Eleftheria terrae: one gene and its partners. The protein of the gene in region 1 interacts with the protein of each later gene in a pairwise test. Links are inferred from orthologs where the notes say so. Each region holds a gene or a part of one and is shown in the gene's direction. Other genes may lie near its edges.

Region 1 (9,724 bases):
GCCGTTCTCGGCCACCACCGGCTACGTGAACACCATCGAGCCCGAGGACGAGGAACGCTGCCCGGGCAACCTCGACATCGAGGAGCGCCTGCGGGCCTACATGCGCTGGAACGCGATGGCGATGGTGGTGCGGGCCAACCGCCTGAATCCGGCCGACGGCGGTGACCTGGGCGGTCACATTTCCTCGTTTGCGTCGGTGGCGACCATGTTCGGCGCCGGCTTCAACCATTTCTGGCATGCCGAGCATGAAGGCCACGGCGGCGACCTGCTGTACATCCAGGGCCACTCCTCGCCCGGCATCTATGCCCGCGCCTACATGGAAGGCCGCATCAGCGAAGAGCAGCTGCTGAACTTCCGCCAGGAAGTGCAAGGCAAGGGCCTGTCGAGCTATCCGCACCCGAAGCTGATGCCCGACTTCTGGCAGTTCCCCACCGTCTCGATGGGCCTGGGCCCGCTGATGGGGATCTACCAGGCGCGTTTCCTGAAGTACCTGCATGCCCGCGGCATCGCCGACACCTCCAACCGCAAGGTCTGGGTCTTCTGCGGCGACGGCGAGATGGACGAGCCGGAATCGCTGGGCGCCATCGGTGTGGCCGCGCGCGAGAAGCTGGACAACCTGATCTTCGTCATCAACTGCAACCTGCAGCGCCTGGACGGCCCGGTGCGCGGCAACGGCAAGATCGTGCAGGAACTGGAAGGCGAGTTCCGCGGCGCGGGCTGGAACGTCATCAAGCTGCTGTGGGGCAGCTACTGGGACCCGCTGCTGGCGCGCGACAAGGACGGCATCCTGCGCCAGATCATGATGGACATGGTCGACGGCGACTACCAGGCTTGCAAGGCCAATGACGGCGCCTTCGTGCGCAAGAACTTCTTCGGCCGCCATCCCAAGGCGCTGGAGATGGTCGCCAAGATGAGCGACGACGACATCTGGCGCCTGCAGCGTGGCGGCCACGACCCGCAGAAGGTCTATGCGGCCTACCACCGCGCGGTCAACCACAAGGGCCAGCCCACCGTGCTGCTGGTGAAGACCGTCAAGGGCTTCGGCATGGGCAAGAGCGGCGAAGGCAAGAACACCGCCCACCAGACCAAGAAGCTGACGGACGACGACATCCGCGCCTTCCGCGACCGCTTCAACATCCCCATCCCGGACGACAAGCTGGCCGAGCTGCCGTTCTACAAGCCGGCCGACGACACGCCCGAGATGCGCTACCTGCATGAGCGCCGCAAGGCACTGGGCGGCTACCTGCCCCAGCGCCGCGCCAAGGCCGACGAGCAACTGCCGGTGCCCGAGCTGAGTGCCTTCCAGGCCGTGCTGGAGCCGACCGCCGAAGGCCGCGAGATCTCCACCACCCAGGCCTACGTGCGCTTCCTGACCGCGCTGCTGCGCGACAAGAACCTGGGCCCGCGCGTGGTGCCCATCCTGGTCGACGAGGCACGCACCTTCGGCATGGAAGGCCTGTTCCGCCAGATCGGCATCTACAGCCAGGACGGCCAGAAGTACACCCCGGTCGACAAGGACCAGGTGATGTACTACCGCGAGGCGCAGGACGGCCAGATCCTGCAGGAAGGCATCAACGAGGCCGGCGGCATGGCCTCCTGGATCGCCGCGGCCACGTCGTACTCGACGAACAACCGCGTGATGATTCCCTTCTATGTGTACTACTCGATGTTCGGCTTCCAGCGCATCGGCGACCTGGCCTGGGCGGCGGGCGACATGCAGGCGCGCGGCTTCCTGCTGGGCGGCACCTCGGGGCGCACCACGCTGAACGGCGAAGGCCTGCAGCACGAGGACGGCCACAGCCACATCCTGGCCGGCACCATCCCGAACTGCGTCAGCTACGACCCGACCTTCGCGCACGAGGTGGCGGTGATCATGCAGCACGGCCTCAAGCGCATGGTGGAGCAGCAGGACAACGTCTTCTACTACATCACCCTGCTCAACGAGAACTACCCGCACCCGGGCCTCAAGCCGGGCACCGAAGAGCAGATCATCAAGGGCATGTACCTGCTGGAGGAAGGCGCCAAGAAGACGCCGCGCGTGAACCTGCTGGGCTCCGGCACGATCCTGCGCGAATCGATCTTCGCCAAGCAGCTGCTGGAGCAGGACTGGGGCGTGGCGGCCAATGTCTGGAGCTGCCCGAGCTTCAACGAGCTGGGCCGCGACGGCCAGGACGTGGAGCGCTGGAACCTGCTGCACCCGACCGAGACGCCGCGCGTGGCCTTCGTGACGCAGCAGCTGCAGCCGCACAACGGCCCGGTGATTGCCTCCACCGACTACATGAAGAGCTATGCCGAGCAGATCCGCCCCTTCATCCCGAAGGGCCGGACCTACAAGGTGCTGGGCACCGACGGCTTCGGCCGCAGCGACTTCCGCTCGCGCCTGCGCGAGCACTTCGAGGTCAACCGCCACTACATCGTGGTCGCGGCGCTGAAGGCGCTGTCGGAAGACGGCACGCTGCCTGCTTCCAAGGTGGCCGAAGCGATCCGGAAGTACGGCATCCAGGCCGACAAGGTGAACCCCCTCTACGCATGAGCGGACTTGTGCGTCCGCCGCGCTAGCCACTGGGCCGCGCCGTCCCCGCCAGGCCGGGGCGGCGCGGCCGTGCGCGGACGCCGATCAGGAGTGACAAGAACATGGCATTGGTCGAAGTGACGGTTCCCGACATCGGGGACTTCAAGGATGTCGAGGTCATCGAGGTGCTGGTCAAGGTGGGTGACACCATCAAGGTCGAGCAGAGCCTGGTGACGGTGGAGAGCGACAAGGCGTCGATGGAGATTCCCTCCACGCAGGCCGGCGTCGTCAAGGAAATGAAGGTCAAGCTCGGCGACAAGATCAACCAGGGCAGCGTGCTGCTGGTGGTGGACGCCGAAGGTGCTGCGGCCGCCCCGGCTCCGGTGGCTGCAGCGCCCGCGCCTGCTGCTGCGGCGCCCGCGCCCGCGCCGGCCACGCAGGCCGCGGCGGCAGCGCCGGTATCGGCGCCAGCCGCCAGTGCCGGCCCGGTGGACATCACCGTGCCCGACATCGGCGACTTCGACGAAGTGGCGGTGATCGAGGTGCTGGTGCAGCCGGGCGACACGATCAAGGCCGAGCAGAGCCTGATCACGGTGGAGAGCGACAAGGCCTCGATGGAGATCCCGTCCTCGCACGCTGGTGTGGTGAAGGAGCTGAAGGTCAAGCTGGGCGACAAGGTCAGCAAGGGCAGCCTGATCGCCGTGGTCGAGGCGGCCGGCGGCGCGCCGGCCGCGGCTGCAGCGCCCACGCCCGTGGCGGCGCCGGCCGCGGCCGCTGCACCGGCGCCGGCCGCCGCGGCCAGCCCGGCCGAGCTCGCCAGCGCGCCGGTCGAGCGGGTGGTGCCCACCGCGGCGCTGCCGGCGCATGAGCCGAGCGCGCCGCAGGGCAAGCTGCCGCATGCCTCGCCCAGCATCCGAAAGCTCGCGCGCGAGCTCGGCGTGCCGTTGGCCGAGGTGCCGGGCAGCGGTCCCAAGGGCCGCATCACCCAGGAAGACGTGCAGGGCTTCGTCAAGGGCGTGATGGCCGGCGCCGTGCAGACCCAGGCGCAGAAGGCCAAGGCGCCCGCGGCGGCCGCGGCTGGGGCGGGCGGTTCGTTGCCGGGCCTGCTGCCGTGGCCGCAGGTCGACTTCACCAAGTTCGGCCCGGTCGAGCGCAGGGACCTGTCGCGCATCAAGAAGATCTCGGGCGCGAACCTGCATCGCAACTGGGTGATGATTCCGCACGTCACCAACCACGAGGATGCCGACATCACCGAGCTGGAAGCCTTCCGGGTGCAGCTCAACAAGGAGTACGAGAAGTCGGGCGTCAAGGTGACGATGCTGGCCTTCCTGATCAAGGCCTGCGTGGCGGCGCTGAAGAAGTTCCCCGAGTTCAACGCCTCGCTGGACGGCGAGCAGCTGGTGCTCAAGCAGTACTTCCACATCGGCTTCGCGGCCGACACACCCAACGGGCTGGTGGTGCCGGTGATCCGCGATGCCGACAAGAAAGGCATCGTCGCCATCGCCAAGGAAATGAGCGAGCTGGCCGCCAAGGCGCGCGACGGCAAGCTGGGTCCGGCCGACATGACCGGCGGCTGCTTCTCCATCTCCTCGCTCGGCGGCATCGGCGGGACCTACTTCACGCCCATCATCAATGCGCCCGAGGTGGCCATCCTGGGCGTCTGCAAGTCGAGCATGAAGCCGGTGTGGGACGGCAAGGCCTTCCAGCCGCGCCTGATCCTGCCGCTGAGCTTGAGCTGGGACCACCGCGTGATCGACGGCGCCTCCGCCGCCCGCTTCAACACCTACCTGGCCAATGTGCTGGCGGACTTCCGCCGCGTGATGCTGTAAGGAGCCGCCCGTGGCAGTGATCGACATCAAGGTGCCCGACATCGGGGACTTCAAGGACGTGGCCGTCATCGAGGTGCTGGTGCAGCCGGGCGACACCGTCAAGGCCGACCAGAGCCTCATCACCGTCGAGAGCGACAAGGCCTCGATGGAAATCCCGTCCTCGCATGCGGGGGTGGTGAAGGAGCTGAAGCTCAAGGTGGGCGACGTCGTCAACCAGGGCTCGGTGGTGCTGACGCTGGAGGCGGCGGATGCCGCCGGCGCGCCGGCTCCCGCCACGGCGGCTGCGGCACCTGGCCCGGCTCCGGTCGCGGCCCCTGCGCCCGGCCCGGCCCCGGCAGCCGCACCGGCGGCCGGCAGCTACTCCGGTGGGGTCGACCTGGAGTGCGACATGCTCGTGCTCGGCGCCGGCCCGGGCGGCTATTCAGCCGCCTTCCGCGCCGCCGACCTGGGCATGAAGGTGGTGCTGGTCGAGCGCTACGCGACGCTCGGCGGTGTCTGCCTGAACGTCGGCTGCATCCCGTCCAAGGCGCTGCTGCACGTGGCGGCGGTGATGGACGAGGTGAAGCACTTCGCCGATCTCGGGGTGGCCTTCGGCGCGCCGACGGTCGACCTCGACAAGCTGCGGGCCCACAAGGCCAAGGTGGTGGGCAAGCTCACCGGCGGGCTGGCGGCCATGGCCAAGATGCGCAAGGTGACCATCGTGCGCGGCTATGGCAGCTTCGTCGATCCGCACCATGTGCAGGTCGAGGAGACGACCGGCGAAGGGTCGGAGAAGACCGGCAAGACGCAGACCATCCGTTTCAAGCAGGCCATCATCGCGGCCGGCTCGCAGGCGGTGCGCCTGCCCTTCCTGCCGCAGGACGAACGCATCGTCGACTCCACCGGCGCGCTGCAGCTGCGTGGCACGCCCAAGCGCATGCTGATCGTCGGCGGCGGCATCATCGGCCTGGAGATGGGCACCGTCTACTCGACGCTGGGTGCCCGCCTGGACGTGGTGGAGATGCTCGACGGCCTGATGCAGGGCGCCGACCGCGACCTGGTGAAGGTGTGGCAGAAGATGAACGCGCCGCGCTTCGACAACATCATGCTGAAGACCAAGACGGTGGGTGCCGAAGCCACCGCCGAGGGCATCCGCGTGAGCTTCGAGGGCGAGGGCGCGCCGAAGGAACCGCAGGTCTACGACCTGGTGCTGCAGGCGGTGGGCCGCACGCCCAACGGCAAGAAGATCGGCGCCGACAAGGCCGGCGTGGTCGTCAATGAGCGCGGCTTCATCCCGGTGGACATCCAGATGCGCACCAATGTGCCGCACATCTTCGCCATTGGCGACGTGGTGGGCCAGCCGATGCTGGCGCACAAGGCGGTGCACGAGGCCCATGTGGCGGCCGAGGCGGCCGCCGGCGAGAAGGTGGCCTTCGATGCCCGCGTGATTCCGAGCGTGGCCTACACCGACCCCGAGGTAGCCTGGGTGGGCCTGACCGAGGACCAGGCCCGCGCTGAGGGCCGCAAGGTCAAGAAAGGCCTGTTCCCGTGGACGGCCTCGGGACGCGCCATCGCCAACGGCCGCGACGAGGGCTACACCAAGCTGCTGTTCGACGAGGAAACGCACCGCATCGTCGGCGGCGGCATCGTCGGCACGCATGCGGGCGACATGATCGGCGAGGTGGCGCTGGCCATCGAGATGGGCGCCGACGAGGTGGACATCGGCAAGACCATCCATCCGCATCCGACGCTGGGCGAAAGCATCGGCATGGCCGCCGAGATCGCCCACGGCACCTGCACCGACGTTCCGCCGCCCCGGCGATGAACTGCGCGCGCCGAGAGGGCCGCTCCCAAGCGGCCTCCCGGCGCCCTCGGTGCTCCTCGGGCGCCTTCGCAGGTCGGCAGGCCCGGGCGGGCTTGCCGTGACGACGCTTCAGTTCAACCAGTTCAGCGCGGTGTGGCAGGCCTGACGGCCGGCTCGGCCCCATGGGCGGGCGCGGGCGTTACCTGCGTCACCTGTGCCAGCTGCGCCACCGGTGCGGCCGGTGCCACCTGTGGTGCCGGCGGCGCCTCGGCCCGGGTGCTCAGCGTGCCGACTGGCAGCAGCGGCACGATCAGCAGGGCGACGATGTTGATGATCTTGATCAGCGGATTCACCGCCGGGCCGGCGGTGTCCTTGTACGGGTCGCCCACCGTGTCGCCAGTGACGGCGGCCTTGTGGGCGTCCGAGCCCTTGCCGCCGTGGTGGCCTTCCTCGATGAACTTCTTGGCGTTGTCCCAGGCGCCGCCGCCGGTGCACATCGAGATCGCGACGAACAGGCCGGTGACGATGGTGCCCATCAGCAAGCCGCCCAGCGCCGCCGGCCCAAGCACCAGGCCCACCACGATGGGCACGGCCACCGGCAGCAGCGAGGGCAGCACCATCTCCTTGATGGCGGCACTGGTCAGCATGTCGACCGCGGTGCCGTACTCGGGCTTTGCGGTGCCTTCCATGATGCCGGGAATGGTCTTGAACTGCCGCCGCACTTCCTCCACCACGCTGCCCGCCGCACGGCCGACCGCTTCCATCGCCATGGCACCGAACAGGTAGGGAATCAGCCCGCCGATGAAGAGGCCCACGATCACCATGTGGTTCGACAGGTCGAAGCTGACGTTCATGCCCCGCGCCTCCAGGGCATGCGTGTAGTCGGCGAACAGGACCAGGGCGGCGAGCCCGGCCGAACCGATCGCATAGCCCTTGGTCACCGCCTTGGTGGTGTTGCCCACCGCGTCCAGCGGGTCGGTGATGGCGCGCACGCTGTCGGGCATGTCGGCCATCTCGGCGATGCCGCCGGCGTTGTCGGTGATGGGGCCGTAGGCGTCCAGCGCGACGACGATGCCGGCCAGGCTCAGCATCGAGGTGGCCGCCACCGCGATGCCGTACAGGCCAGCCAGCAGGAAGGACGCAACGATCGCCGCACAGACGAACAGCACCGGCCAGGCGGTCGACTTCATGCTCACCCCCAGCCCGGCGATGATGTTCGTGCCGTGCCCGGTGGTCGAGGCCTGGGCGACATGCTGCACCGGCGAGTAGTCGGTGCCGGTGTAGTACTCGGTGATCCAGACCAGCAGGGCCGTCAGCAGCAGGCCCACCACCGCGGCGCCGAACAGCCGCAGCTGGGTGCCACCTTCGTAGATGGCGTTGTCGGGAACCACCCAGAGGGTGATGAAGTAGAACCCCACCAGCGCGATGGCGCCGGAGACGATGAGCCCGCGGTAGAGCGCGGCCATCACGTTCTTCATGCTCGGCGTGGCCTTCACGAAGGCGCAGCCGACGATGGAGGCGATGATGGAGAAGCCGCCCAGCGCCAGCGGGTAGACCGCCGCCTGCATCGGTGCGTTGGAGAGCATCAGTGCGCCCAGCACCATGGTGGCGATCAGTGTGACGGCATAGGTCTCGAACAGGTCGGCCGCCATGCCGGCGCAGTCGCCGACGTTGTCGCCGACGTTGTCGGCGATGACGGCCGGGTTGCGCGGGTCGTCCTCGGGAATGCCCGCCTCGACCTTGCCCACCAGGTCGGCACCGACGTCCGCCCCCTTGGTGAAGATGCCGCCGCCCAGGCGAGCGAAGATGGAGATCAGCGAGGCTCCGAAAGCCAGGCCCATCAGCGGCTTCAGCACGTCCGACAGCGGCGCGCCCGGATCGCCCAGCGCAGTGAGCGACCAGAACAGGCCGCCCACGCCGAGCAGCCCCAGCCCGACCACCAGCAGCCCGGTGATGGCGCCGCCCCTGAAGGCGACGTCCAGCGCGTCGTTGATGCTGCGGGTGGCGGCCTGCGCCGTGCGCACGTTGGCACGGACCGAGACGTTCATGCCGATGAAGCCGCAGGCGCCGGAGAGCAGGGCGCCCAGCACGAAGGCCGCCGCGGTGCGCAGGTCGATGAACAGACCGATCAGCACCGCGAGCACCACGCCGACGACGGCGATGGTCCGGTACTGCCGGGCCAGATAGGCGGCCGCCCCCTGCTGCACGGCTGCTGCGATCTCTTGCATGCGGGCGCTGCCCGCGTCTTGTCTGAGGATCCAGCTGCGCGACACGAAGCCGTACAGCACTGCGGCAAGGCCGCAGACCAGCGCGAAATAAAGCGCCAAAGAGGTCGACATGAGGCGGTCTCCTTCCTAGAGATGAACAATATCTAGCGGAAATGAGCAACGCGCCTGGGTCTGCTGCCCGGTCGCGAGCCGATGCTACGGGAAGCACGTGACCCCCGCAATGCCGGCCACGCGTGGCCCCCTGCTGCTGGACACAGTTGCGCACCAAGTCGCTGCCCGGGCCGCGTTCGCCGGACGGTAAGGAGCCGCTACACTGCGGGTTTTCCCCCTGCAACCCAAGCAGCAGCACCATGAGCCTTCACAACGTCACCCCCGGCGCCAAGGCGCCCGAGCAGTTCAACGTGATCATCGAGATCCCGATGAACGCCGACCCGATCAAGTACGAAGTCGACGAGGACAGCGGCGCCCTGTTCGTCGACCGCTTCATGGGCACGGCGATGCACTACCCGTGCAACTACGGCTACATCCCCCAGACCCTGGCTGACGACGGCGACCCGGTGGACGTGCTGGTGATCACGCCCTTCCCGCTGATCCCCGGCGTGGTGGTGACCTGCCGCCCGATCGGCATCCTGAAGATGGAAGACGAGGCAGGCGGCGACTCCAAGCTGCTGGCCGTGCCCATCGACAAGATCCTGCCGATCTACAAGCACTGGCAGAAGCCCGAAGACATGAACGAGCTGCACCTGCACCGCATCCAGCACTTCTTCGAGCACTACAAGGACCTGGAGCCCGGCAAGTGGGTGAAGGTGAAGGGCTGGGAAGGCACCGAGTCGGCCATCGAGGAAGTGCGCGCCGGCATCGCGAACTTCGCCAAGTCCGGCAAGAAATAAGCAAGGCAGCCCACCCCTGCATGCAAAGGCCGGCGCTTGCCGGCCTTTCTGTTTGGGTCGGGAGCCCGCAGCGCTGCAGCGGGTGAGGGGGCGGCGGACTCAGCGCCCGGCCGGCTTGCGGCCCATGGCCTGCATGCCGGCCCGCCCGGTGCCGGGAGGGGGCAGCGGGCTGCCGTCGGCCGGCGCCTCGCCCAGCACGGGGATGTCGCCGACCACTCGTTCGTCGAGGTCGTGCGCGCGGCCTGGCTCGCCTGCGCCGGCTGCTCGGCGCGGAGCCCGCTGCTCGTTGCGCACATGGATGTCCACCGCCTGGCGGCGATGCAGGATGTCCAGGGCAATGCCACAGGCGCGTTCGGTGTCGGCCCGCACGGTGAGCACCAGGCTGCCGCGCTCGACCGCGTCGCTGTAGAGGTCGCCGTGCTCGCTGTGGCCGAACAGCGAGCGGAAGATGTCGCCGACCGTCTCGGCCACCGCGTGGCCCG
Region 2 (9,868 bases), 470 kb from region 1 along the record:
ATGCGTTCGTCCACCACCGTCTTCATGTTGGCGGGCACCACCGGCAGCTTGAAGCGGCGGCCGCCGAACTCCACCGAGGTGTCGCACTCGCTGCGGCTTTCCACGCGGCATTTGCGCGGCAACAGCAGGATGTTGTCGTAGTCGAAGATTTCCATCAGAGATCGCTCCGTAAGCAGGTAGGACGCCGCGTTGAAGCAGTGCGGCGTCGAAGGCTGCGAGCGCTTGACTTGGAGACCCGGCCGGCGGCCGAAGGCCCCCGGGGACGGAGGTGGCCGCGCAAACAAAAACCGGGCGCCAAAATTTGGGCCCGGTGGCTGATTCTACTCACCTCGCGCGGCATCGGCTGCAAGGGGCTTCGCCGGGCTCCCTAGAATCGCGACATGAGTCTCGATTTTCCGCCTGCCGCTGCGTCGGCCCTGCTCAACAACCTCAACCCGGAGCAGCTGGCCGCCGTCACGCTGCCCAGCCGTCCGGCCCTGATCCTGGCTGGCGCCGGCTCCGGCAAGACGCGGGTGCTCACCACCCGCATTGCCTGGCTGGTGCAGACCGGCCAGGTCTCCCCGGCCGGCGTGATGGCCGTCACCTTCACGAACAAGGCCGCCAAGGAGATGCTGACCCGCCTGGGCGCCATGCTGCCCATCCCCGTGCGGGGCATGTGGATCGGTACCTTCCACGGCCTGTGCAACCGCTTCCTGCGGGCGCATTGGAAGCTCGCCAACCTGCCGCAGGGCTTCCAGATCCTCGATTCGCAGGACCAGCTCTCGGCGGTGCGCCGCGTCATCAAGGGCATGAACCTCGACGAGGAACGCTTCGTGCCCAAGCAGGTGACATGGTTCATCGCCGGCAGCAAGGAAGAAGGCCTGCGGCCGCAGGACGTGGTGGTGCGCGACGAGCAGAGCCGCAAGCTGGCCGAGATCTACCAGGCCTACGAGGACCAGTGCCAGCGCGAAGGCGTGGTCGACTTCGCCGAGCTGATGCTGCGCACCTATGAGCTGATGCGCGACCAGCCGGCCCTGCGCGAGCACTACCAGCGGCGCTTCCGGCATCTCCTGGTCGACGAGTTCCAGGACACCAACCGGCTGCAGTACGCCTGGCTGAAGATGTTCGCCGGACCGGGCAGCAGCGTGTTCGCAGTGGGCGACGACGACCAGAGCATCTACGCCTTCCGCGGTGCCCAGGTGGGCAACATGTCGGACTTCGAGCGCGAGTTCGAGGTGGAGCAGGTCATCAAGCTGGAGCGCAACTACCGCAGCTTCGGCAACATCCTCGACTCGGCCAACCACCTCATCGCGCACAACACCAAGCGGCTGGGCAAGAACCTGCGGACCGAGGCCGGGCCCGGCGAGCCGGTGCGGGTGTACGAGTCCACCAGCGACTATGCCGAGGCGCAGTGGCTGATCGAGGAGGCACAGCAGCTGCACCGTGACGGCATTGCGCGCTCGGAGATCGCCATCCTCTACCGCTCCAACGCCCAGTCGCGGGTGATGGAAAGCGCGCTGTTCAATGCCGGCATCCCGTACCGCGTGTACGGCGGGCTGCGCTTCTTCGAGCGGGCCGAAATCAAGCATGCGCTGGCCTATCTGCGCCTGCTGGAGAACCCGAACGACGACACCAGCTACCTGCGGGTCGTCAACTTTCCGACCCGGGGCATCGGCGCACGCACCATCGAGCAGCTGCAGGACGCGGCGCGCGCCAGCGGCCGCAGCCTCTACCAGAGCGTGACGGCCGTCACCGGCAAGGGCGGCGCGAACCTGCTCGCGTTCAACCAGCTGGTGGATGCGATGCGCGACGCCACCCGCGGCCTGACCCTGCGCGAGATCATCGAGCACGTGGTACAGGCCTCGGGCCTGGCCGACTTCTACCTCAACGAGAAGGAAGGCCGCGAGCGGCTGGAGAACCTGGCCGAACTGGTCAATGCGGCCGAGGCCTTCGTCACGCAGGAAGGCTTCGGCAAGGATGCCATTGCCCTGCCGGTGGACGAGCAGGCCGCTTCACCCGGCGCGCTGGCTGACGGCGACCCGCCCGCGGTGGCGCGCACCGAGCAGACCCCGGACGCCGAGACCGGCGAGATCATGTCGCCGCTGGCCGCCTTTCTCACTCACGCGGCGCTGGAGGCCGGCGATAACCAGGCCCAGGCGGGGCAGGATGCCATCCAGCTGATGACGGTGCATGCCGCCAAGGGGCTGGAGTTCGACGTGGTGTTCATCACCGGGCTGGAGGAAGGCCTGTTCCCGCACGAGAACTCGCTGTCCGACCACCAGGGGCTCGAGGAGGAACGGCGCCTGATGTATGTGGCCATCACCCGGGCGCGCCGACGGCTCTACCTGAGCCACAGCCAGACCCGCATGCTGCACGGGCAGACCCGCTACAACATCAAGAGCCGCTTCTTCGAGGAGCTGCCCGAGGCGGCGCTGAAGTGGATCACTCCCAAGGTGCAGGCCTTCGGCTCCGGCTATGCGCGCGACTACAAGGCCGCCTGGGCCAGCGGCCCGGGCGCGGGGTCGGTGGCGGCTGGCGGCGAGAAGAAGATGGCGCCCAAGGTGGCCACCTCCGACGGGGTGGCCCTGCGCATGGGCCAGTCGGTCTTCCACACGAAGTTCGGTGAAGGGGTGATCGTGACGCTGGAAGGCAGCGGCCCGGACGCGCGCGCACAGATCAATTTCGGCCGCCATGGCATGAAGTGGCTGGCGCTCAGCGTGGCGAAGCTGACGCCGGTCGACTGAAGCCGCGCCGCTGGTGCGGTGGCAATGCCGCCCCGGCATCGGCGTCGGCGCGCGGAGCCTCCCCCGGGGCGGCACGACGCGGGGCGGCTGCCATCCGGGTTCGCATTCCGCGGGTGAAGGGGTGCAGCCGCCCGGGACACGTGGGCTGGCGAGCGCCTATGTTCTGCTGTGCAGAACGTCGTTTCGATCTGAATTGACGTTGGCCGGGGCCCGTGACACGATCCGCGTTCCTTGGCATTGCGGGACATCGCGGTCATGACTGCCTCATCGCCCCTGGCCGCTGCGGCGGCTTCCGTTGACGCCGGCTCGACCTGCCCCGTCCTGCCGGCCCGCCTGCACCAGGTGATCGACCGCTGGGCGCGTGACACGCCCTCCGCGCCGGCCCTCGAGGACGCCACCCAGCAGCTGAGCTACGCAGAGCTGCAGCAGCGGGTGGCTGCGGCCGGCAAGCGGCTGGCTGCGGCCGGCTTGCGGCCCGGCGACCGCTTGCTGGTGGTGGCCGAGAACTGCGCGGCAGCGGCGCTGCTCGCGCTGGCCTGCAGCACCATCGACGCCTGGTGCTCGCTGGTGAATGCGCGGCTGTCGCCGCGCGAAGTCGATGCGGTCATCGAACATGCCGGCCCTCGCCGGGTGGTGGTGCTGGAGGGCGGCTCGGCGGAAGCCGCCGCCCACGCGCGCCGGCTCGGTGCCGCGGCGCAGGACTGGCCCGAGCTGGGCGCCTTGCACCTGGGTGCGCTCAACGAGGACTGCCGGCCGGAGCCGGTCCATGCGGCGGCCAGCGAGCAAGTGGCTGCCCTCGTCTACACGTCGGGCACTTCCGGCAGCCCGAAGGGCGTGATGCTGACGCATGCCAACCTGCTGTTCATCGCCGAGAACGGCCGGCGCATGCGACGGCTCGTGCCGGGCGACCGGGTTTGGGGCGTCTTGCCGCTGTCGCATGTCTATGGCTTGACTTCCGTGCTGCTGGCGACGCTGCATGCTGGCGCCAGCCTGGTCCTCGTGCCGCGTTTCGATGCGGCGGAGATGGCTCGGGCGCTGGCCGTCGGCGGCATCACGGTGCTGCATGGCGTACCGGCCATGTACGCCAAGCTGCTGGCCTGGAGCCGCCAGCCGGGCCATGTCCTGCGGGCGCCGGCCTTGCGTGTGGCGCAGTCGGGCGGCGCGCCACTGGACGAGGCGCTGAAGGCCGCCGTCGAGCAGGCCCTGGGCGTGGTGCTGCACAACGGCTATGGCATGACCGAGGCCGCGCCCTCCATCGCCCAGACCCGGCTCGACACGCCGCGGCGTGACGCCTCGGTGGGCATGCCCATCCCCGGCACCGAGGTGCGCATCGTCGACCTGCAGCGCCAGCAGCCGGTGCCTGGCGGTGAGACCGGTGAGCTGTGGGTGCGCGGGCCGCAGGTGATGAAGGGCTACTACCGCGATGCCGTGCTGACCCGGCAGACGGTGAACGCCGAGGGCTGGCTGCATACCGGCGACCTGGCGCGCCTGGCGCCCGACGGTGTGCTGGAGGTGGTGGGGCGTTCCAAGGAACTCATCATCCGATCCGGTTTCAATGTCTACCCCGTGGAGGTGGAGCAGGCCTTGTGCGCCCACCCCGACGTGATGCAGGCAGCGGTGGTGGGGCGCCCGGTGCCGGGCAACGAAGAGGTGGTGGCCTTTGTGGAGCCAGTGCCCGGCCGGCAACTGGAGGCGGGCACGCTGCAGGCCTGGCTGCGCGAGCGGTTGTCGCCATACAAGCTGCCGTCGGCCATCGTGCTGATGGCGCAATTGCCTGCCTCGACCACAGGCAAGGTGGCGAAGGCCCGCCTGCGCGAGCTGGCCCAGCAGCCGCTTGCGGGCAGCTGCGCCTGAGGCCGGCGACGCTGCCACAGTGGGACGGCAACACGAGGGGACGCGAGATGGGCACACGGCAGGCAGATGCCGCGGCAACGGCGGGCGATGACACGGTAGACCGCAGCGGCGGCGGGCAGACCCGCGGCCGCCGTGATGCCGGTGCTGCGGGCAGCCGGCCCGGCAAGCTGAAGGAGGACCGACATTTCGTCACCGCGCTGGCCCGCGGCCTGGACGTGCTGAGTTGCTTCCGCTCCAGTGACGGGATGCTGGGCAACCAGGAGCTGGCGCGGCGCTGCGGCCTGCCCAAGTCCACCGTCTCGCGCCTGACCTACACGCTGACCAGGCTCGGCTTCCTCGATCAGGTGGAGGACACCGGCCGCTACCGGCTGGGGAGCGCCACCCTGTCGCTCGGCAGCGCGATGCTCGCCCGCATGGACGTGCGCCAGCAGGCCCGGCCGCTGATGCAGGCGCTGGCCGATGCCTCGCAGGCCATGGTGTCGCTGGGCTCGCGCGACCGGTTGAGCATGATCTATGTCGAGAACTGCCGCAGCCAGTCGGCGCTGACGCTCAGCCTGGACGTCGGCTCGCGCATCCCGCTGGCCACCACGGCGATGGGCCGCGCCTACCTCGCGATGTGCGACGAGGGCGAGCGCCAGGCGTTGATGGAGCGCATCCGCGAGCTCGACGAGGCCGCCTGGCCGCGCCTGCGGGAAGGCATCGAGCAAGGCGTGCAGCAGTACCGCGAGCTCGGCGTGTGCTGCTCCTTCGGCGACTGGCAGCCAGAGGTCAATGCGATCGCGGTGGCCTTCCGGCCGGCCGGGCAACGCAAGCTGATGGCCATCAACTGCGGTGGCCCGGCCTTCCACCTGAGCCGCGACGATCTGCTGGGGCAGGTGCGGCCGCGCCTGGTGGCGCTGGGCGCACAGCTGGAGCGTGCCGCCGGACAGTGAGACCGGCAGGCGCAAGCGCAGGCGAGCCGACCGACCCGCCAGCAAGCGCCGCCCATGTCGGGCTCACGCCCCGGGCGGGACAGCCGGGCGCCCGGCGAAAGGCCGGCGCCGCCGGGCACGGTCAGTCGTCATCCTCGTCGTCGTCGGAGACGGCGTTGATGCCGGCCTCGACCGCTGCGCCCGTCACCTTGACGCCGGTGCTCACCACCGCGCCGGTGACCGAGATGGCGGCCCCTGCGGCCGCGCCTGCCACGCTGACGACGGCGCAGCCGCCCAGCAGCAGGCTGCACAGGCCGCCGAGCAGCAGCTGCTGCAAGTAACGCAGGGCAGGGCGCATGATGTGTCGATTCCGGAGCAGAAACGGCTTCATTATCGGTGTGCGGCCGGCCTGCCATGGCGCCGGCCGGCGGGCATCCGTCACACGATGTTCATGAAGCTGTAACGGCTCCTTCATGCATCGTCCCTAAGCTGCCGCGGGTCTTTCACCCCAACGCCCTACAGAGGACGACTCCATGAGCCAGCCGCTCGGCTTTCCCCAGCAAGCCATCGATCACGACGACATCGACAACAACAACTCGGGCAACGAAACCTTCGAGGCGGTGCTGCAGGCCCGCATGAGCCGCCGCTCCATGCTGCGGGGCGGCGTTGGCACCGCGGCCACCGCGGTGTTCGGCGGCCTGGCGATGGCCGCCTGCGGCGGGGGCGGGGGTGACGACGACGACCATCAGCCCGGCAACGGCCAGCCGCCGGCCGAGACCTTGCTCGGCTTCAAGGCCGTGGCCAAGAGCCTGGCCGACACGGTGGTGGTGCCCGAGGGCTACACGGCCAGCGTGCTGTACCGCCTGGGCGACCCGATCGCCGCCGGCGTGGCCGCCTACAAGAACGACGGCACCGACGACAACTACGAGCAGCGCGCCGGCGATCACCACGACGGCATGGAGTTCTTCGGCCTCAACGCCGCCGGCACTGCCCGCGACCCCAACGGGTCCGAACGCGGCCTGCTGGCGATGAACCACGAAGCCACGTCGGACGAGAACGGCCAGGTGCTGTTCATGCACCCGGCCGGCGGCAGCCCCAACTCGGCCCGCGTTGCGGCCGAGGTCGACAAGGAAGTGGCGGCGCACGGCATCTCCATCGTCGAGGTGCGCAAGGCCGACGGCCGCTTCCGCTATGTGCAGGACTCGGCCTACAACCGCCGCTTCACGCCGCTCACCCCGGTGGTGCTGGCCGGGCCGGCGCGCGGCCATGCGCTGATGGTCACCAGGTACTCGACCGACGGCACCGCCGCCCGCGGCACGCTGAACAACTGCGGCACGGGCTACACCCCGTGGGGCACGCTGTTGTCGGGCGAGGAGAACTGGGCCAACTACTTCAAGCGCTCGGCCGAGGACGACACCGCGCGGGCCGGCGACAAGAGCATCGTGGCGCTGGAGCGCTACGGCCGCAAGAAGGGCGCCAACACCCGCCACGGCTGGGAAACCGCCGGCAGCGAGGACAAGTACGCCCGCTGGGACCTGAGCGTGAAGGCCGCGACGGCCGCTGGCGACTACCGCAACGAGCTGAACACCTACGGCTACATCGTCGAGGCCGACCCCTACGACCGCAACACCTCGATGAAGAAGCGCACCGCGCTGGGCCGCTTCGCGCACGAGAGTGCCGCCTTCTCCAGGCTGGTGCCGGGCAAGCCGCTGGCGGTCTACATGGGTGACGACTCGCGCGGCGAGTACATGTACAAGTTCGTCTCCACCGCGGTATGGAACGCGGCCGATGCGAACCCGGCCAACCGCATCACCACGGGCGACAAGTACCTCGACTCGGGCAAGCTCTTCGTCGCCAAGTTCAATGCCGACGGCACCGGCCAGTGGATCGAGCTGTCGATCGACCAGCCGGCCATCGCTGGCTACGCGGCCTACGACTTCGCCGACCAGGCCGACGTGTTGATCAATGCCCGGCTGGCCGCCGATGCGGTGGGCGCGACCAAGATGGACCGGCCCGAATGGTGCGCGACCCATCCGGGCACCGGCGAGGTCTACTACACCCTCACCAACAACAGCAACCGCAAGGTCGAGCCGGACCCGGCGAGCACCTCGCAGATGGGGGTCGACGCGGCCAACCCGCGCTCCTACAAGGACGGCGGCGCGGGGTCGGCCGGCAACCACAACGGCCACATCATCCGTTTGCGGGAGAACGGCGGCGAGGCCGCAGCCACCGGCTTCGCCTGGGACGTCTACCTGTTCGGCGCCGAAGTGGGCTCCGATCCGGCCACGGTGAACCTGTCGGGCCTCACTGCCGACCAGGACTTCTCCAGCCCGGACGGCCTGTGGTTCAGCCGCGCCACCGGTGTCTGCTGGATCCAGACCGATGACGGCGCCTACACCGATGTCACCAACTGCATGATGCTGGCCGCGCTGCCGGGGCAGGTGGGCGATGGTGGCAAGAAGACGCTCACCCACACCAAGGCCGACAAGACGACGCTGGCGGTGGACACGCAAGTCGGCAAGGCGCCGACGGCCCAGACCCTCAAGCGCTTCCTGGTGGGCCCGGTGGGCAGCGAGATCACCGGCTGCGCGGAGACGCCCGACGGCAAGGCGCTGTTCGTCAACATCCAGCACCCGGGCGAGAGCACCCGGCTGGCCGACATCGGCAGCCCCTCGAAGTACAGCAGCCATTGGCCCGACGGCGGCACCGCGCGGCCGCGCTCGGCCACCATCGTGATCACCAAGAACGACGGCGGCCGCATCGGCAGTTGACGCCGGGGCTCCGGCTCGCGGTGCGCAACGAGCCGGAACCGCCGCATGACACCAGGGACCCGGAGGCGCGCGGAAGGGCGCCAAGGGGGCGCAGCCCGCCAACTGCGCTTCCTAGAGTGGGGGCCGGTGCTGTTTGCGTCCCCCTGCGCCATCGCCACCTTGCATGGCATGCCAGCCTCCCCTGTGGAGGCCGGCGCGTTTCAGGGCTTGACCACCACGTCGAAGAACTTCTCCACGCAACGCTGGTAGTCACCGGCCTTCAGTGCGAAGTGGGCGGTCTGGTAGCCGACCAGCTTGCAGGCGAAGGCCTTGCCTTCCGGCTTGTCCGGGTGGTAGGACCAGTCCTGGTCCCAATAGATGTCCAGCGCGCCGGCGCCGCCCACCTCGAAGCGCTTCTGGTTGGCGCAGCCCAGCTCTTCCTGCGGGCCGATCGGCACGCCCAGTGCCGCCGCATGCTGCCGGTAGTAGGCGATGCGGTTGACCGACTGCGGTTTCTCCGCGCCTTGCCCGCATTCGATGCCTCCGTTGATGATGTTGGTGGTGGCCCCGAAGCCCGGCCGGATGCCGGCCGCGGTGTCCACCGCATTGGGCTGCCAGGTGCCGTCCACCACATGCAGCATGCTGGGCTTGGGCGAGGCGGGGTAGACCAGGAAGAACACCGCCGAGGCAAGGTTCAGCCAGGTGTCGGCCACCTGCTCGGGGGCGTTCAGCAGCACCTTCACGTCGCCGAAGATCGCATCCGAGAACGGCCCGTAGTTGTAGTTGTAGGACAGCTGCTTGGCGCCGCGGCCGAAGTACTGCTTGAAGCGGCCCTGCGCGTCCTTGCCGCAGGGCCAGGCCTGGCCCTGCCAGGTGGTGGGACTGCATTCGTTGTTGTACGGGCAGCCGTAGCTGTTCTCGGTGCAACCCGCCTCGCGCACGAAGTACAGCGCCTGGCGCCATTCCGGGATGGCGTTGTTGCGGTCGTGCGCGCCGGTTTCCTGCGTGAAGTGCGCGAACATCGTTGCCAGGATCTTGCGGCAGATGGCGTCGGAGTCGCGGCCGTCGCTGTAGCTCATGCAGACACCCGAGAACTTGGCGATGGCCTGCAGCAAGCCGGTGTAGGTGTAGGAGCCGTCGCGCATCGGGAACAGGTAGTCCCACTGGCTTTGCGGCAGCAGGCGCTCGACCCGCTTGACGTTCTCCGGATTCCCGGCAGCCCCCGGCGTGACGGTATTGACGACGCTCTGCGGGCGGGTCGCCACCGAGGCCTTCACCGAACGGAACAATGCCGTGTTCGTCAATGCCGCTTCGGTGGCCTGGACGTCGGACAGCCGCAGGATGTACTTGCCGGTGACCGGATCCTTGATGACCGAGGCCAGCGCGAAGCTCTGGGCCTTGCTGGCCGTGGCGCCCTGGTTGTCCGTCACGGTCAGCGTCACGGCATAGGTGCCGGGTGCGGCGTAGCTGTGGCTTGCCTTGGCGCCGCTGGCACTGCTGCCGTCGCCGAACTCCCAGCGCCATTGGCTGACCTGGCCGTCTGCATCGCTGGAGGTGCTGCCGTCGAGCTGCAGGCTGAGCCGGTCCACCGTGGCGCTGAAGGCGGCGACTGGCGGCTTGTTGGTCCCCG
Region 3 (9,715 bases), 230 kb from region 1 along the record:
TGCAACGCCAGATGCCCCCGCGCACCCCTGACAACACACCGGCCACCCCGGCCAACCCCAACCAGGCGTCGCCTGGCGTGCCGGCGGCTGCCGGTGCCGCCGCTGCAGCGCCGGGCAAGCGCTCATGGCTGGGCCCGGTCGCCGGCATCGCTGCGGGCCTCGGCATTGCCGCGCTGCTCAGCCATTTCGGCCTCGGCGAAGGCATGGCCAACATGCTGACCATGATGCTGATGGCGGCCGCGCTGTTCTTCGTCATCCGCTTCCTGATGCGCCGCTTCGGCGGCGGTGCGGCGCGCCAGGCTCCGGCTGGCATGCAGTTGGCCGGCGCGCATGCGCACGGCGGCAGCGGCCCCGCGCCGTTCGGTACCCCGGCAGCCGCGCAGCCGATGCAGCGCACCGCTGGCGAATTCAAGCCGGTCTCTGCCGCTGCGGCGGGCGGCATCTCGCTCGGCAAGGGCGCTTCGGCACCGGCCGGCGTCGCCGTTCCCGGCTTTGATGCGCAAGGCTTCGAGCGCGTGGCGAAGATGCTGTTCATCCGCCTGCAGGCGGCCAACGATGCCCAGGAAGTGGACGACCTGCGCAAGTTCACGACACCGGAGCTGTTTGCCTCGCTGCGCCTGGACCTGCAGGAGCGCCAGGGCGCCGCACAGCGCACCGACGTGCTGCAACTCGAGGCCGAGGTGATCCACCCGGCGCAAGAGAACGGCCAGTGGGTGGTGACGGTGCGCTTCCACGGCCTCATCCGCGAGGCGGCCGAGGCGCCGGCCGAGCCGTTCAACGAGCTGTGGCACTTCGTGCGCCCGCTCGACGAGAGCCGCGACTGGGCCATTGCCGGCATCACGCAGGCATCCTGAGCCTGCACGGCTCGGCCAAGCTGGCAGCCCGTGTGGCTGCCGGCAAAAAGGGCGGCTTCGGCCGCCCTTTTTGCTGCCCGCCGGCTGCCCTCGGGGGCTGTCACTCAAGCGTGCCGGCGACCGCCTGCCGCCTCTGGAGCCGTCGCCGCATCGGCCGCCTGCCTCTCATTCCCTATGCCGGACCACCGGCATGGGGCCGCGGGGCGCCGCAGCGGCCCTTCGCCGCGAGAGCACGAAACCGCCCGGCCTGCCAGGCGGGACGAGGCGCCAACGCTGCCAACAGGGTTCGCCGGCGCAAGGATGACTTCGATGTGAATCAGTCCTAACATGCCCGCATGCGACGCAGCCTGGTTTCCTTCTTCATCGCCGTGCCCCTGCTCGGCGCCTGCAGTTCGGTTGGCGTGGGCCTGTCGGTGCCGGTCGGCTTCGGCGGCGTCGGCGTGTCCATCGGCTCGGACGGCCGCATCGGCGGCACGGTCGGGGTGGGGCGGGGCGGCGTTGGTGTCGGCATCGGCGGCACCACCCGGTTGCCGGCGGCCGCCGAGGCGCCGCAGTCCGCCGCTTCGCAACCCGCAGCGGCGGCTTCCTCGGCCAGCGGCGGCGCCGCGCGCTGAAGCCCATCGTGGCTGCCGTCGCGATGCCTGTCCCGCCGGTTGCGGCGAGGCATCGCGGCGGCCGTGCCGGCCCTGGCATCCGCCAGATGCTTCACATGCTAAGCAGTTGCCGCAGTGGCGAGCGAGTTACAACGGTGTTAGAGTGCGCCGTCTGAAAAGCAGGTCCTTCCCGTCCCCTTTGCTGGTTTCTGTATTGATTCCAGATGAAAGGCGGGTCGCAATCCGCCAACCGGTCAAGCCGTGTCGCGGAAGGTTGTCCAACCAGCCAACAGCCCTGGAAACCGGGGTGAAAGGTGAGCGAAATGATGCAGCAATACAGGTCGAACTCGTACCTGTTCGGGGGCAATGCGCCCTATGTGGAAGAGTTGTACGAGGCCTATCTCGACAACCCCGGCTCGGTGCCGGACAACTGGCGTGCCTACTTCGATGCGCTGCAGAACGTCCCCGCCGCCGACGGCTCCGAAGCGCGTGACGTGCCGCATGCGCCGGTGATCGAATCCTTCGCCCAGCGCGCCAAGTCCAACGCCTTCGCGGTCAAGGCCAGCAGTGCCGACCTGGCCGTGGCGCGCAAGCAGGTCCACGTCCAGTCCCTCATCGCTGCCTATCGCTTCCTCGGCTCCCGCTGGGCCGACCTCGACCCGCTCAAGCGCCAGGAGCGCCCCCGCATCCCCGAGCTGGAGCCGGCGTTCTACGACCTGAGCGAGTCCGACATGGACATCACGTTCAGCGCGACGAACACCTACTTCACCAAGGCCGAGCAGATGACGCTGCGCGAGATCGTGCAGGCCTTGCGCGAGACCTACTGCGGCACCATTGGCGCCGAGTTCATGCACATCACCGAGCCGGCTGAAAAGCGCTGGTGGCAGCAGCAGCTCGAAAGCATCCGCTCCAAGCCGGTCTTCACCGCCGAGAAGAAGAAGGCCATCCTCGAGCGCCTGACCGCCGCCGAAGGCCTGGAGCGCTACCTGCACACGAAGTACGTCGGCCAGAAGCGCTTCTCGCTGGAAGGCGGCGAGAGCTTCATCGCCTCGATGGACGAGCTGATCAAGCGCGCCGGCGAAAAGGGCGTGCAGGAAATCGTCATCGGCATGGCCCACCGCGGCCGCCTGAATGTGCTGGTGAACACGCTGGGCAAGACCCCGCGCGACCTGTTCTCCGAGTTCGACCACACCGCGCCCGAAGACCTGCCGGCCGGCGACGTCAAGTACCACCAGGGCTTCTCCAGCGACGTCTCCACCCCTGGCGGCCCGGTGCACCTGAGCCTGGCCTTCAACCCCTCGCACCTGGAGATCGTCAACCCGGTGGTCGAAGGCTCGGTCAAGGCCCGCATGGACCGCCGCGGCGACAAGGCTGGCGACCAGGTGCTGCCGGTGCTGGTGCACGGCGACGCGGCCTTCGCCGGCCAGGGCGTCGTGATGGAAACGCTGGCGCTGGCCCAGACCCGTGGCTACTACACGGGCGGCACGGTGCACATCGTCATCAACAACCAGATCGGCTTCACCACCTCCGACCCGCGCGACAGCCGCTCGACGCTGTACTGCACCGACGTCGTCAAGATGATCGAGGCCCCGGTGCTGCACGTGAACGGCGATGACCCCGAGGCTGTGGTGCTGGCCACGCAGCTGGCGCTCGACTACCGCCAGGAGTTCAACAAGGACGTGGTGGTCGACATCGTCTGCTTCCGCAAGCTGGGCCACAACGAGCAGGACACCCCTTCGCTGACCCAGCCGCTGATGTACAAGAAGATCGCGGCCCACCCCGGTACCCGCAAGCTCTACGCCGACAAGCTGAGCACGCAGGGCGCCATCGCCGGCGACGAGGCCGACGAGATGGCCAAGGCCTACCGCGCCGCGATGGACGCCGGCAAGCACACGGTCGACCCGGTGCTGACCGACTACAAGAGCAAGTACGCGGTGGACTGGTCGCCCTTCCTCGGCAAGAAGTGGACCGACGCGGCCGACACCGCGCTGCCGCTGGCCGAGGTCAAGCGCCTGGCCGAGCGCATCACCACCATCCCGAGCAACTTCAAGGTGCACCCGCTGGTCGAGAAGGTCATCGCCGACCGCGCCGCGATGGGCCGTGGCGAGATCAACGTCGACTGGGGCATGGGCGAGCACCTGGCCTTCGCCTCGCTGGTGGCCAGCGGCTACCCGGTGCGCCTGTCGGGCGAGGACTGCGGCCGCGGCACCTTCGTGCACCGCCATGCCGTGCTGCATGACCAGAACCGCGAGAAGTGGGACGAGGGCAGCTACATCCCGCTGCAGAACGTGGCCGACAACCAGGCTCCGTTCGTCGTCATCGACTCCATCCTCTCCGAGGAAGCGGTGCTCGGCTTCGAATACGGCTATGCCAGCGCCGACCCCAACACCCTGGTGATCTGGGAAGCGCAGTTCGGCGACTTCGTCAACGGCGCCCAGGTGGTGATCGACCAGTTCATCGCCTCCGGCGAAGTGAAGTGGGGTCGTGCCAACGGCCTGACCCTGATGCTGCCGCACGGCTACGAAGGCCAGGGCCCCGAGCACTCCTCGGCCCGCCTGGAGCGCTTCATGCAGCTGGCCGCGGACAACAACATCCAGGTCGTGCAGCCCACCACCGCCAGCCAGATCTTCCACGTGCTGCGCCGCCAGCAGGTGCGCATGTTCCGCAAGCCGCTGGTCATCATGACGCCGAAGTCGCTGCTGCGGAACAAGGACGCCACCTCGCCGCTGGCCGAGTTCACCAAGGGCGAGTTCCGCACGGTCATCGGCGAGCTGAACCCGCAGGTGGATGCGGCCAAGGTCAAGCGCGTCATCGCCTGCTCGGGCAAGGTCTACTACGACCTGGTCAAGAAGCGCGAGGAGAAGAAGGCTGCCGACGTTGCCATCATCCGCGTCGAGCAGCTCTATCCCTTCCCGCACAAGGCCTTCGCGGCCGAGCTGAAGAAGTACCCCAACCTGGTCGATGTCGTGTGGTGCCAGGACGAGCCGCAAAACCAGGGCGCCTGGTTCTTCGTGCAGCACTACATCCACGAGAACATGAGCGAAGGCCAGAAGCTGGGTTATGCCGGCCGTCCGGCCTCGGCTTCGCCGGCAGTGGGCTACGCCCACCTGCACCAGGAGCAACAGAAGGCGCTGCTCGACCAGGCCTTCGCCAAGCTCAAGGGTTTCGTCCTCACCAAATAAGCAGCTTCGCGGTCGGGGCGGGCGCCGCCTGCCCCGCCTGACCGCCTGCGCGGCGCCGGGCCAGGGGCCGGCCGCGCCGCATCACAGACATCGAAAGACACGTTATGGCAATCGTAGAAGTCAAGGTTCCGCAGCTCTCCGAATCGGTGGCCGAAGCCACCCTGCTGCAATGGAAGAAGAAGCCCGGCGAAGCCGTGGCCCAGGACGAAATCCTGATCGAGATCGAAACCGACAAGGTCGTGCTGGAAGTGCCGGCGCCTGCCGCCGGCGTGATGGGTGAGCTGGTGGTGGCTGACGGCGGCACCGTCACCTCCGACCAGGTCATCGCCAAGATCGACACCGAAGGCAAGGCCGGTGCAGCCGCTCCCGCTGCCAGTGCTCCGGCTGCTGCGGCGCCGGCGCCTGCTGCGGCGTCGCCGGCAGCGCCTGCCGCCGCGACGGGCGGCAGCAAGTCCGACGTGGCGATGCCCGCTGCCGCCAAGCTGATGGCCGAGAACCACCTGACCGCCGGCTCGGTGGCCGGCACCGGCAAGGACGGCCGCATCACCAAGGGTGACGTGCTGGGCGCGATCGAAGGCGGTGCCAAGCCCGCCGCTGCGGTGCCCGCACCGGTGCAGGTCCCGGCGGCACCCGCCGTCGCCAAGCCCCTGCCGGCCGTGGCCGCGCCGGTGGCCAACCTGGGCGACCGCCCTGAGCAGCGCGTGCCGATGAGCCGCCTGCGTGCCCGCGTGGCCGAGCGCCTGCTGCAGTCGCAAGCCACCAACGCCATCCTGACCACGTTCAACGAAGTGAACATGGCGCCGGTGATGGAGATGCGCAAGAAGTTCCAGGAGAAGTTCGAGAAGGAGCACGGCGTCAAGCTCGGCTTCATGAGCTTCTTCGTCAAGGCGGCGGTGCATGCGCTGAAGAAGTACCCGGTGCTCAACGCCTCGGTGGACGGCAACGACATCGTCTACCACGGCTACTTCGACATCGGCATTGCCGTCGGCTCGCCGCGCGGCCTGGTGGTGCCCATCCTGCGCAACGTCGACCAGATGACCTTCGCCGAGATCGAGAAGAAGATCGCCGAATTCGGCCAGAAGGCCAAGGACGGCAAGCTGGGCCTCGAGGACCTCTCGGGCGGCACCTTCTCCATCTCCAACGGCGGCGTGTTCGGCTCGATGCTGTCCACCCCCATCATCAACCCGCCGCAGTCGGCCATCCTGGGCGTGCACGCCACCAAGGACCGCCCGGTGGTGGAGAACGGCCAGATCGTGATCCGTCCGATCAACTACCTGGCCATGTCCTATGACCACCGCATCATCGACGGCCGCGAAGCCGTGCTGGGCCTGGTGGCCATGAAGGAAGCGCTGGAAGATCCGGCCCGCCTGCTGTTCGACATCTGAGGACCCGACGATGAGCAAACAATTCGACGTCATCGTCATCGGCGGCGGCCCCGGCGGCTACATCGCCGCCATCCGCGCGGCCCAACTGGGCTTCAACACCGCCTGCATCGACGAATGGAAGAACAGCAAGGGCGGCCCGGCCCCGGGCGGCACCTGCACCAACGTCGGCTGCATTCCCTCGAAGGCGCTGCTGCAGTCCTCCGAGCATTTCGAGCAGGCCGGCCACTCCTTCGCCGACCACGGCATCTCGCTGTCCAACCTGTCGATGGACGTGGCGAAGATGCTGGGCCGCAAGGACACCGTCGTGAAGCAGAACAACGACGGCATCCTCTACCTGTTCAAGAAGAACAAGGTCAGCTTCTTCCACGGCCGCGGCTCCTTTGCCAAGGCGGTGGAGGGCGGCTATGAGATCAAGGTCAGCGGCACGACCGAGGACACCCTGGTCGGCAAGCACATCATCGTGGCCACCGGCTCGAACGCACGCGCCCTGCCGGGCGCGGCCTTCGACGAGGACAAGATCCTCTCCAACGACGGTGCCCTGCGCATCCCGGCGGTGCCGAAGAAGCTGGGCGTGATCGGCTCCGGCGTCATCGGCCTGGAGATGGGCTCGGTGTGGCGCCGCCTGGGCGCCGAGGTGACGGTGCTGGAAGCGCTGCCGACCTTCCTCGGCGCGGTGGACGAGCAGATTGCCAAGGAAGCGCTGAAGATCTTCACCAAGCAGGGCCTGAAGATCGAGCTGGGCGTGAAGATCGCCGAGGTGAAGACCGACGGTGAAGGCGTGGCGGTGAACTATGTCGATGCCAAGGGCGGCTCGCAGATCCTGTCGGTGGACAAGCTGATCGTCTCGATCGGCCGGGTGCCGAACACCATCGGCCTGAACCCCGAGGCAGTGGGCCTGAAGCTGGACGAGCGCGGCGCCATCGTGGTGGACGACGACTGCAAGACCAACCTGCCCAATGTCTGGGCGGTGGGTGACGTGGTGCGCGGCCCGATGCTCGCGCACAAGGCCGAGGAAGAAGGCGTGGCGGTGGCCGAGCGCATTGCCGGCCAGCATGGCCACGTCAACTTCAACACCGTGCCCTGGGTCATCTACACCCACCCGGAAATCGCCTGGGTGGGCCAGACCGAGCAGCAGCTGAAGGCCGCCGGTCGTGCCTACAAGGCCGGCAGCTTCCCCTTCCTGGCCAACGGTCGCGCGCGGGCGCTGGGCGACACCACCGGCCTGGTGAAGTTCCTGGCGGACGCCAAGACCGACGAGATCCTGGGCGTGCACATCATCGGCCCCTACGCCTCGGAACTGATCGCCGAGAGCGTGGTGGCGATGGAGTTCAAGGCGAGCGCCGAAGACATCGCGCGCATCTGCCACGCCCACCCGTCGCTGAGCGAGGCGACCAAGGAAGCCGCCCTGGCGGTGGACAAGCGCACGCTCAACTTCTGAGCCTTGGCCGGGGCGCCGCTGCCCGGCCTACCGGCCTGAGCCGGTGGGCCCGCGGCGGCAGCGGCCCCTGCATCACCGGGACGGAGGGCGACTTGCGGGTCGCCCTTTTCACGCGCGCTCCCAGGAGCCGGCGAACAACGACAACAGGTTTCGATGGTCACCGTTACCGAGCTGTACGAACAGACGCTGAAGGAGCGCGGCTATCGCAGCGATCCGGCGCAGCTGCGCGCCATCGAGGCGCTGCAGCGCTGCTACGACGAGTGGGTGGACTACAAGGCCCGCCGCTCCAATGCGCTGACCAAGCTGCTGCGGCGCCCGCCGCTGCCCAGGGGCGTCTACATGTTCGGTGGGGTGGGGCGGGGCAAGAGCTTCCTGATGGACTGCTTCTTCAACGCCGTGCCGGTGCAGCGCAAGACGCGACTGCATTTCCACGAGTTCATGCGCGAGGTGCATCGCGAGCTGGCCGAGCTGAAGGGCATGGCCGACCCGCTGGACGAGTTGGGCCGGCGCATCGCGCGGCGGCACCGGCTGATCTGCTTCGACGAGTTCCATGTGGCGGACGTCACCGACGCGATGATCCTGCACCGCCTGCTGCAGGCCTTGTTCGACAACCGGGTCAGCATCATCACCACGTCCAACTTCCATCCCGACGAGCTCTATCCCAACGGGCTGCATCGCGACCGTATCCTGCCGGCCATCGAGCTACTGAAGGACAAGCTGGAGGTGATCAACGTCGATAACGGCACTGACTACCGGCGCCGCACGCTGGAGCAGGTGCAGCTGTACCACACGCCGCTGGGCATCGAGGCCGACACCCAGATGCAGCAGGCCTTCGAGCGCCTGGCCGAGGCACGTGACGAGGACCCGCTGCTCCATATCGAGCACCGGGAGATTCGCGCCCGGCGCCGCGCCGGCGGCGTGGTGTGGTTCGATTTCCAGACGCTGTGCGGTGGGCCGCGCTCGCAGAACGACTACCTGGAACTGGCCACCCAGTTCCACACCCTGCTGTTGTCGAACGTGCCCCGCATGTCGCCGCGGCTCGCATCCGAGGCCCGCCGCTTCACCTGGCTGGTGGACGTGCTGTATGACCGCCGCGTCAAGCTGATGCTGTCGGCCGAAGTGCCGCCCGAGCAGCTCTACACCGACGGCCCGCTGGCGCACGAGTTCCCACGCACCGTCTCGCGGCTGCACGAGATGCAGTCGACCGAGTTCCTCTCGCTGGCACACCGCAATGTGGACACCCGGCTGACCTGAACGCCGCCAGCGGCCACCGCTCGCGGCAGCCGCCGGTGTTCGGCGCCGGCTTGCCGCGCAGGCCGCCTGTCGGCCGCTGGCCGGCCTGCAGGTGTCGCGCCCGCTGGGGTCCACTGAGGGCCCTCGCGACCTGCCTTGCAGGCGTCTATCATGCCGTGCCGGCTCCCGGCAGGTGGCGCGGGAAGCGGGGTGGGCGATGCGCGGCATATTGCCCCAGACTCATGGCACATCGCTCGTGGCACAGGGCGCACGGCACATGGCGCACGGCATGGCGCATGGCACGGCGCATGGCATGGCGCACGGCATGGCGCACGGCGCATGGCGCATGGCGCGCAGCCGACCGCGCGACGGCTGACTCACGACGCATGCCGGATCGTGCTGAGCGCGGCCTGCAAGGCGGCCAAGTCGATGGGCTTGGTCAGGTGGTGGTCGAAGCCGGCGGCCTGGGTCATCTGCTTGTGCTGCTCGTGGCCCCAGCCGGTCAGGGCAATCAGCAGGGCGTCCTTGCTGTGCGGATGCTGGCGAATCAGCCGGGCCAGCTCGAAGCCGTCCATCACCGGCATGCCGAGGTCGATCACCACCGCGTCGGGCTGGAATCCGTCGTCGATCGCGTAGAGGGCCGCATCGCCGTCGTAGCAGACCTTGGCATCCGCCCCGATCAGGCGCAGCAGTGCGCCTACCGGGTCTGCCGCCGCGCGGTTGTCGTCCACCACCAGCACCCGGGCGGAGAGGCGAAAGCTGCGCGCTTCGGCCGGGCTGAGGGTGGGCAAGCCCTGGGTCGCCAGCGGCAGGTGCACGGTGAACTCGCTGCCCTGGCCGGACCCCTCGCTGTAGGCAGCGACGCTGCCGCCATGCAGCTCCACCAACCGGCGCACCAGCGCCAGCCCCACCCCCAGTCCCGCGCTGAGCGCGGTGCCTGGGCTGGGCACCTGGGCGAACAGGTCGAAGACATGCGGCAGCATGGCCGGCTCGATGCCATGGCCGCTGTCGCGCACCGAGATGTGCGCCT

The links.
Region 2: the proteins of lpdA (region 1) and N7L95_RS07695 interact in binary tests that used the Escherichia coli proteins (3 or more experiments, as listed by UniProt). The link is inferred for Eleftheria terrae from one-to-one orthologs.
Region 3: the proteins of lpdA (region 1) and odhB interact in binary tests that used the Escherichia coli proteins (3 or more experiments, as listed by UniProt). The link is inferred for Eleftheria terrae from one-to-one orthologs.

The regions. Positions count from the first base shown.
Region 1 is NZ_CP106951.1:1,273,706-1,283,429, reverse strand. Bases 3,842-6,748 are described here. They hold lpdA (dihydrolipoyl dehydrogenase), read left to right. Parts: upstream 3,842-4,351; coding sequence 4,352-6,145; downstream 6,146-6,748. Other genes in these bases: N7L95_RS05670 (sodium-translocating pyrophosphatase), read right to left, coding at 6,268-6,748; aceF (dihydrolipoyllysine-residue acetyltransferase), read left to right, coding at 3,842-4,341. In the rest of the region: aceE (pyruvate dehydrogenase (acetyl-transferring), homodimeric type), read left to right, coding at 1-2,533; more of aceF, read left to right, coding at 2,635-3,841; more of N7L95_RS05670, read right to left, coding at 6,749-8,463; ppa (inorganic diphosphatase), read left to right, coding at 8,703-9,242; N7L95_RS05660 (hypothetical protein), read right to left, coding at 9,342-9,724. UniProt on the Escherichia coli protein: Lipoamide dehydrogenase is a component of the glycine cleavage system as well as of the alpha-ketoacid dehydrogenase complexes.
Region 2 is NZ_CP106951.1:1,734,996-1,744,863, reverse strand. The notes cover bases 1-3,051. They hold N7L95_RS07695 (UvrD-helicase domain-containing protein), read left to right. Parts: upstream 1-380; coding sequence 381-2,723; downstream 2,724-3,051. Other genes in these bases: N7L95_RS07690 (class I adenylate-forming enzyme family protein), read left to right, coding at 2,979-3,051; N7L95_RS07700 (GMP reductase), read right to left, coding at 1-155. Also shown: more of N7L95_RS07690, read left to right, coding at 3,052-4,577; N7L95_RS07685 (IclR family transcriptional regulator), read left to right, coding at 4,625-5,509; N7L95_RS07680 (hypothetical protein), read right to left, coding at 5,631-5,846; N7L95_RS07675 (PhoX family protein), read left to right, coding at 6,022-8,259; N7L95_RS07670 (glycoside hydrolase family 19 protein), read right to left, coding at 8,460-9,868. UniProt on the Escherichia coli protein: A helicase with DNA-dependent ATPase activity. Unwinds DNA duplexes with 3'-5' polarity. Translocates on single-stranded DNA with 3'-5' polarity. Initiates unwinding more efficiently from a nicked substrate than double-stranded DNA.
Region 3 is NZ_CP106951.1:1,044,429-1,054,143, reverse strand. Bases 3,976-6,873 are described here. They hold odhB (2-oxoglutarate dehydrogenase complex dihydrolipoyllysine-residue succinyltransferase), read left to right. Parts: upstream 3,976-4,733; coding sequence 4,734-6,014; downstream 6,015-6,873. Other genes in these bases: lpdA (dihydrolipoyl dehydrogenase), read left to right, coding at 6,025-6,873; N7L95_RS04700 (2-oxoglutarate dehydrogenase E1 component), read left to right, coding at 3,976-4,629. Outside these bases: N7L95_RS04710 (Tim44 domain-containing protein), read left to right, coding at 1-854; N7L95_RS04705 (hypothetical protein), read left to right, coding at 1,190-1,468; more of N7L95_RS04700, read left to right, coding at 1,771-3,975; more of lpdA, read left to right, coding at 6,874-7,452; cell division protein ZapE, read left to right, coding at 7,606-8,706; N7L95_RS04680 (hybrid sensor histidine kinase/response regulator), read right to left, coding at 9,063-9,715. UniProt on the Escherichia coli protein: E2 component of the 2-oxoglutarate dehydrogenase (OGDH) complex which catalyzes the second step in the conversion of 2-oxoglutarate to succinyl-CoA and CO(2).